DNA from 3 places in the Micromonospora sp. NPDC048986 genome. Region 2 is predicted to be linked to each of the others. Evidence: riboswitches for the same ligand, from Rfam matches in the RefSeq annotation. Region 2 holds a riboswitch; each other region holds the start of a gene.

Region 1 (2,262 bases), on a different contig from region 2:
ACGCTCGCGTCCAGCGTGCGCAGCCACGGCACGATGCCGTTGGACTGCCCGTTCGTGCCCCGGATCAGCGCTCCCCGGGAGCGGACCCGGGAGTACGCGATGCCGATGCCACCGGCGAACTTGGACAGGTTGGCGACCTGGGCGTACCGCTGGTAGATCGAGTCCAGCTCGTCGAGCGGGGAGTCGACCAGGTAGCAGGAGGACATCTGGGTGTGCCGGGTGCCGGAGTTGAACAGGGTCGGTGAGCTGGGCAGGTAGGCCAGGCTGGACATCAGCCGGTAGAAGTCGACCGCCTCGTCCGCCGTCCGGGACAGGCCGCAGGCCACCCGCAGCAACCAGTACTGCGGGGTCTCCAGCACCAGTCGGCTGATGGGGTGGCGCAGCAGGTAGCGGTCGTACACGGTGCGCAGGCCGAAGTACTCGAACCGGCGGTCGCCGTCGGGGTCGATGGCGTGGTCGAGGGTCGCGGCGTGTGCGGCGACGAACGCGGCGGTGTCGTCACCGATCAGACCCTCGGCGTGGCCGATCCTGATCGCCGCGCTGAACGAGGTGATGCCCTGTCGACACACCTCCTTGTCGACGTAGCCGGCCAGCAACCGCGCGGCGAGGCGCGAGTACTGCGGCTCCTCACCGATCATCTCGGCGGCGGTCTGGATGGACAGCCGGTCCAGTTCGGCGGTGGTCGCGCCGTCGTAGAGCCCGCTGATGGTGCGGGTGGCCACCCGCATCGGGTCGACGTCGGTCAGGTCGTCGGCCCACCGCTCGATCGCCCGGACGATCTTGTTCACGTCCACGGGTTCGGTGCCGCCGTCGCGCTTGCGGACCTGCATCGGCGTGCGCCGCACTGTCGCGTCGCCGCTGGCCGGGACTACCTCGGTGACTGTCACCACTCGCTCCTCGGAGTTCGAGACCTGGTGGCCCGGACGCGAGGAGACAGACACCGACGGACGCCACGCCAGCCCGGCGTGGGTCAGGTGGCGTCAGCCGTCCCACGCGGCCTCGGACCGCCGCGTCACCCGGATGCGGGTACGCGGCGCGCTGGCAGGTCTTCGGACTCGCGGGCACGACCGGGCTCGCCGGTCTCCTACTGGCCGTCGCTTCCCAGGCCGATTGGTGGCCCAGTGCTGATGACGGCGGTCGTTCCCACTCACCGCTGCGGGACAGTCCCGGATTTCCACCGGGTTCCCTGTTGCCTCGACCGCCCCGGATGAGCGGCCGAACCAGCTGCGCTCGACACCATATATAGGGACGCAGCCGTTGTCACACCCCACATGTCGGTCTCGGGCGTGTCGGTGGCCGACTCGGTGACCACCGTCACCACCCCGGCCGACAACATCCCGTCGACCGACGCCAGGCACCGGGGACGGGGCCCTGCGCGCCGGTGTCGACAGTCGACAGGGATGTGGCGTATCGAGGCCACGGTGCCGCAGACCGGACCCATATGCCACTGTCAATGCCTTGGGGTGGGGCGAACGCCCGATCTTCACGGGCTCGCCACCCCGCCACCTTCGCCCGTCAACGGGCACGATGGACAGTGAGGCGGATCGACCCGGCGAGGCAAACATCATACGTCTGCGGCCCCACGGTGATCGACATCGTTGACGTGCTGGAGCGCCGCTCCGTATACTCCCTGTGATCATCTGATCTTTAGCCTAGCCGGGCGAGGAACGCATGCCGCAGATCACTGCCGTCACCGTCGAAGACGTCCGCTTCCCCACCTCCCTGACCGCTGACGGGTCAGACGCCATGAACAAGGACGGCGACTATTCGGCGGCCTACGTCGTCCTGCACACCGACGGCGTCGACGGCGTGGGCGCGCCACTGGCGGGGCACGGCCTGACGTTCACCATCGGTCGAGGCAACGACATCGTCGCGGCGGCGGCAGTCCACCAGGCACAGCTTCTGGTGGGCCTGGACGTGGGGACGATGGCAGCGGACATGGGCGCGGTCTACCGCCTCCTCACCTCCGACTCGCAACTGCGTTGGCTCGGGCCGGAGAAGGGTGTCGTCCACCTGTCCCTGGCGGCCGTGTTGAACGCGTCGTGGGACCTGGTCGCCCGGGTCGCCGACAAGCCGCTGTGGCGGCTGCTCGTCGACATGTCCCCCGAGCAACTCGTCGACATCGCGGACCTGCGCTACCTGTCCGACGCGCTGACCCGGGACGAGGCACTGGCCATCCTGCGGGCCAAGGAGGGCACGAAGGCGGCCCGCCTCGCCGAGCTCGACCGGACCGGCTACCCCGCCTACACCACCTCGGCGGGT
Region 2 (2,262 bases):
CAGCTCGCCCGGCGGCTCACCCCAGTGCTCCCGCATCCGCTCCCGCAGCTCGACCGGGACCTGGTCGAACCAGCGCCGGTACGTCGCCCCCGGTATCCGGGCCTCGGCGGCGGCCAACTGCTCCGGGGTGAGCCACTCCACGTCGTGACCACCGGCGGCGATCAGGGCGTGGATCAGCGCGTCGCCGTCGTCGGGCGGCGGCGCGTCACCCAGGTCGTAGCCGGCCTCGGCCAGCGCGGCGAACAGCCGGACCGCCGAGGCCGGGGTGTCCAGCCCGACGGCGTTGCCGACCCGGGAGTGCTTGGTGGGGTACGAGCTGAGCACCACGGCTACCCGCTTGTCGGCGTGCGGCACGTACCGCAGCCGGGCGTGGCGCACCGCGATCCCGGCGACCCGGGCGGCCCGCTCGGGGTCGGCGGCGTATACCGAGAGCCCGTCGGCGTCGATCTGCTTGAACGAGAACGGCACTGTGACGATCCGACCGTCGAACTCGGGAATGGCCACCTGCATGGCGGCGTCCAGCGGGGACAGCCCGGCGTCGCTGTCGGCCCACTGCGCGCGGGTGCTGGTGAGGCAGAGCGCCTGGATGACCGGCACGTCCAGGGCGGCCAGCGCGCCGACGTCCCAGGCGTCCTCGTCGCCGCCACCGGAGGCGTCCGCGGCGACCGCACCGCCGGCCGCGAGCACGGTGACCAGCAGCGCGTCGCAGCGGGCGAAGAGCCCGAGTGGGCCGGCGCCCGCGGTCAGCCCGCGCAGCGAGCCGCAGAAGATCGGCAGCGGGTTGCCGCCGGCCCGCTGGACCGCGTCGGCGAGCACGTCGACGAAACCGGTGTTGCCGGCGAGGGCGTGCGCCCGGTAGAAGACGATCCCCACCGTGGGCCGGTCCGGGTCGGCGGAGTGGTCGCCGTGCACGCCGTACGCCGGGGTGGGCGTTGGTGCGGCGAACCCCTCACCGGTGAGCAGCACCGTGTCGGAGAGGAACCGGGCCAACTGTCCGAGGTTGTCCGGACCGCCCTCCACCAGGTACGCCAGCGACTGGGTGACGACCCCGGAGGGCACTGTGGAGATGGCCATCAGCTCCGCGTCGGGCAGCGCCTCACCGCCGAGCACGACCGTCGGCACGCCGGTGGCGAGCACCGCGGCGAGGCCGTCCGGCCACGCCTGCCGACCGCCGAGCAGCCGTACGACGACGAGGGCGACCCCGTCGAGCAGGGCGGGCACCTCGTCGGCGGCGACTCTGGCGGGGTTGGCCAGCCGGTAGTCGGCACCGCTGGCGCGGGCGGCCAGCAGGTCGGTGTCGGCGGTGGACAGCAGCAGGATGCGCACGGCGGGCTCCGGAAAGTGACGCCCTGGGCCCTCACGGGGGCGACCGGGCGATGCGGGTGGGTTCGGCGTCAGCCGGTACGACGGCCCGGGCGAACGGCGCACCGACGGGTGCGTCGGGGCCGGTCAGCGCCGGGCGATCAGCTCAGCGATGCCGGTGGCCGATGTCCCCGGAGCGCGCTGCCTGAAGCGCAATACGACGATAGTCGTCGATGAATAAGACGCTGTGCGTCATCGGGTCCTCCTCGGGTGTCCACGCCCTGGGGTACGTCCCGACGGCCGAAGTATCCTGGCTTCCGGATCGACGCTCTCCCCCGGCCTTCCAACCGCAGACACACGGCCGTGACTCACAAGGGGGGATCGCTCCCCGGTGACAGTGGCGGGACCGCGTCGGAATCGCACCGACTTCCTTCACTGCCGTCAGGCCGCGAATGCTGCCACACCCCTGCGCCGCCGGTCAACGCGGACCCCACCCCCACCCGACCACGCTCACCACATTGACCTGCGGATATATCGGCGCGCGGGGGATGCATCTCGCCGCAGTGGCGGGCTGGGCGAACTGGTTGATCGGCCCTGCGGACTGGCCCGTGGCAGGGGGCGGAGTGTTCACGCGCCCCCTTTGGAGCTGATGTCGTAGACGATTCAGCCGCCTCGGCTCCCGGCCCGCGCCTCGGCTTCAGGTCCGGACGTACGGCGATATCGCCAACGATTCAGCTCCAAAGGCGCCGAACGACACATGCCCGGGACCGAACACGCCACGCGCCGACGACCGACGTCGCTCGACGCACCGATCAGCGGGCGTGGCGTTCCGGGTGGGCCCGGCTCCAGGTCCGCATCCGTTCCGGGTAGCCGGTGCGCGCCGCCTCGTACAGTGGCACCGCGTGCTTGCGGGCGATGGCCCCGGCCGCGCGGGGCGTTCCGGTACGACGGCGGATCCAC
Region 3 (2,262 bases), on a different contig from region 2:
CTCACGTACACAGTCAGCTGATCGACTGGGGCGGCACTCGCGGGCAGTGACGGGAGCGCGCCCGCGAGCGCTGCGCAGACCGTACCCGCCGCCAGGAAGGACCATCGGCTGCGACCCGACCGTTGCCAACTTCTCATTGCGCTCCCCGTTCTGTTCATGGGCGGCATTCGGTCCGCCGGCCCCGTTGCCGATGAAACTAGATACGAGACCTGCAACGCCTCTTGTGACGACCTTGAATCCTCAGCGCAGGGCAACTGCAATCAGACAGGGAACCCGGCGACAGGCCACACCGGCGGAGCTTGTAACCGGGCGCGCGTGGACATCTGTGCGGCAGGAGGCCAATGGCGTGACAAGGCGAGGACTTTCGCGAACTTGGTGGTCAGAGACCGAGACAGGCCGGAGGTGACCTACCGCGGGAGCGGCCGGATTGCTGGCGCCACCCAGGCCTACCGCCGAGCCGGGCCCACTGAGAACACTCCGGCCGGGCCGTCATGCCAGGTTGACACTCCGACCTCAGGAATGCCGGCGGGGTGCCTGGCGCGACAGCGCCGCCACAACCACTTTGGTCACTCCGTCGTCCAACGATCGTGGTGGATCACCGATGACACCGGGCGTCGCTGGCGCCAGCCGTGCCGCTCCAGGTCCGGCGTCTGCTCCAGATGGGTGACCGGGCCGAGACAGAGCCACGCCACCGGGCGGACGGTGGCCGGGATGCCGAGCAGGTCGCGTAGGAACGGCTCCCGGTAGAACGAGACCCAGCCGACCCCGAGTTGCTCGGCGGTTGCGGCCAGCCACAGGTTCTGGATCGCCAGACAGACCGAGTAGAGGCCGGCGTCGGCGATCGCGTGACGGCCGAGCACGGCCGGTCCGCCCCGCTCGGGGTCGTACGTGACTACGACTGACATCGTCGACTCGCGTACGCCATCGATCTTGATCCGGTTGAAGCGTTCCGCCGCCGCACCCTGCAGAGTGGCCGCGAAGGTGTCCCGTTCCCGCTGCACGTGCCGGTGGAACTCCTGCCGCAGCTCGGGATCGCGGACCAGGATGAAGTCCCAGGGCTGGGAGAGGCCGACGCTCGGGGCGGCGTGCGCCGCCGTGAGGACCCGGTTCAACGTCTCGTCGGGGATCGGCGCCCCGGTGAACTGGGCACGTACGTCCCGGCGGCGGTGGATGGTCTCGTAGAGGCCGGTGTCCAAGGCAGGCTCCCGCTGCGCTCGTGCCCCTGACGGGGCGATGACGCGAGGCCGGTCTTCGGACTCCCGGATCTACGCTGGTCACCCGCCTTCCCAACCCGGCAGGGTCAGTGGCTGCGTCTGGTACGCGTGGGTGGCAGCTCCCCGGTCACCGCGGCGGGCCCGTGCCGGACTCCCACCGGCTTCCCGATTCTCCCCACTCGCGCAGGGCACCTCGCAACGTTTGTGCCACCGCACACGATAACGGTCCCGACGAACATGGGAGGTCCCGCCGCTGCATCGCCAGTGATGGGCGGTGCTCGTCACGATCGGGCTTGCCGGGTGACCGGGGCGGCCAGACGCCGACGCCGTACGGGGACCTCCAGGCAGACGGGTCGGGTAACATCTGCCTGTCGGGTCGAGAGGCGCTGCGACGGGCGGAGCCCGCCACGCTCGGCCCACATCTCTTCGACAAGGGCGCCTCCGAGCTTCGGAGGCGACCGCTTGAGCGCGTTATCGAGCCAGAAAGACACCGCATCGTCGCTGCGGCAGCTGATGTCCCAGCGTGTTCTGGTGTTGGACGGCGCCTGGGGAACGATGTTGCAGGGCGCGCGGCTCACCGCCGCGGACTATCGGGGCGACCTGATTGTCGACCATCCGCAGGACGTCAGCGGTGATCCCGACCTGCTCAACCTCACCCGGCCGGACGTCATCCTGGACGTACACCGGCGGTATCTGGCCGCCGGCGCCGACATCACCACCACCAATACGTTCACGGCGACGAGCATCGGCCAGGCCGACTACGGGCTCCAGTCACTGGTTCGTGAGATGAACGTTCAGGGTGCGCGGCTGGCCCGGCAGGCGGCGGACGAGTTCGGTGGCCGGTTCGTGGCCGGCTCGGTCGGGCCGCTGAACGTGACGCTGTCGCTGTCGCCGCGGGTCGAGGACCCGGCGTATCGTGCCGTCGACTTCGACGGCGTGCGCGCGGCGTACGCGGAGCAGATCTCGGCCCTGGCCGAGGGCGGCGTCGACCTGCTTCTGATCGAGACGATCTTCGACACGTTGAACGCGAAAGCCGCCATCGCCGCAG

The links. A riboswitch is a leader RNA that binds a small molecule or an ion and turns the genes downstream of it on or off. The one in region 2 is predicted to bind cobalamin.
Region 1: it holds a riboswitch for cobalamin, as region 2 does, so the genes downstream of both, AB0B94_RS13720 (ribonucleoside-diphosphate reductase subunit alpha) here and cobN (cobaltochelatase subunit CobN) in region 2, are expected to answer to the same signal.
Region 3: it holds a riboswitch for cobalamin, as region 2 does, so the genes downstream of both, bluB (5,6-dimethylbenzimidazole synthase) here and cobN (cobaltochelatase subunit CobN) in region 2, are expected to answer to the same signal.

Annotation. Positions count from the first base shown of each region.
Region 1 covers NZ_JBEZFJ010000005.1:326,216-328,477, reverse strand. Annotated here, with positions in the region: gene AB0B94_RS13720 (ribonucleoside-diphosphate reductase subunit alpha) at 1-830, opposite strand, end outside; cobalamin riboswitch at 1,023-1,240, opposite strand; gene AB0B94_RS13715 (enolase C-terminal domain-like protein) at 1,672-2,262, shown strand, end outside.
Region 2 covers NZ_JBEZFJ010000010.1:217,215-219,476, forward strand. Annotated here, with positions in the region: gene cobN (cobaltochelatase subunit CobN) at 1-1,326, opposite strand, end outside; cobalamin riboswitch at 1,606-1,735, opposite strand; gene AB0B94_RS21650 (hypothetical protein) at 2,115-2,262, opposite strand, start outside.
Region 3 covers NZ_JBEZFJ010000014.1:131,273-133,534, reverse strand. Annotated here, with positions in the region: gene AB0B94_RS26060 (hypothetical protein) at 1-5, opposite strand, end outside; gene bluB (5,6-dimethylbenzimidazole synthase) at 567-1,196, opposite strand; cobalamin riboswitch at 1,225-1,425, opposite strand; S-adenosyl-L-homocysteine riboswitch at 1,587-1,662, shown strand; gene metH (methionine synthase) at 1,677-2,262, shown strand, end outside.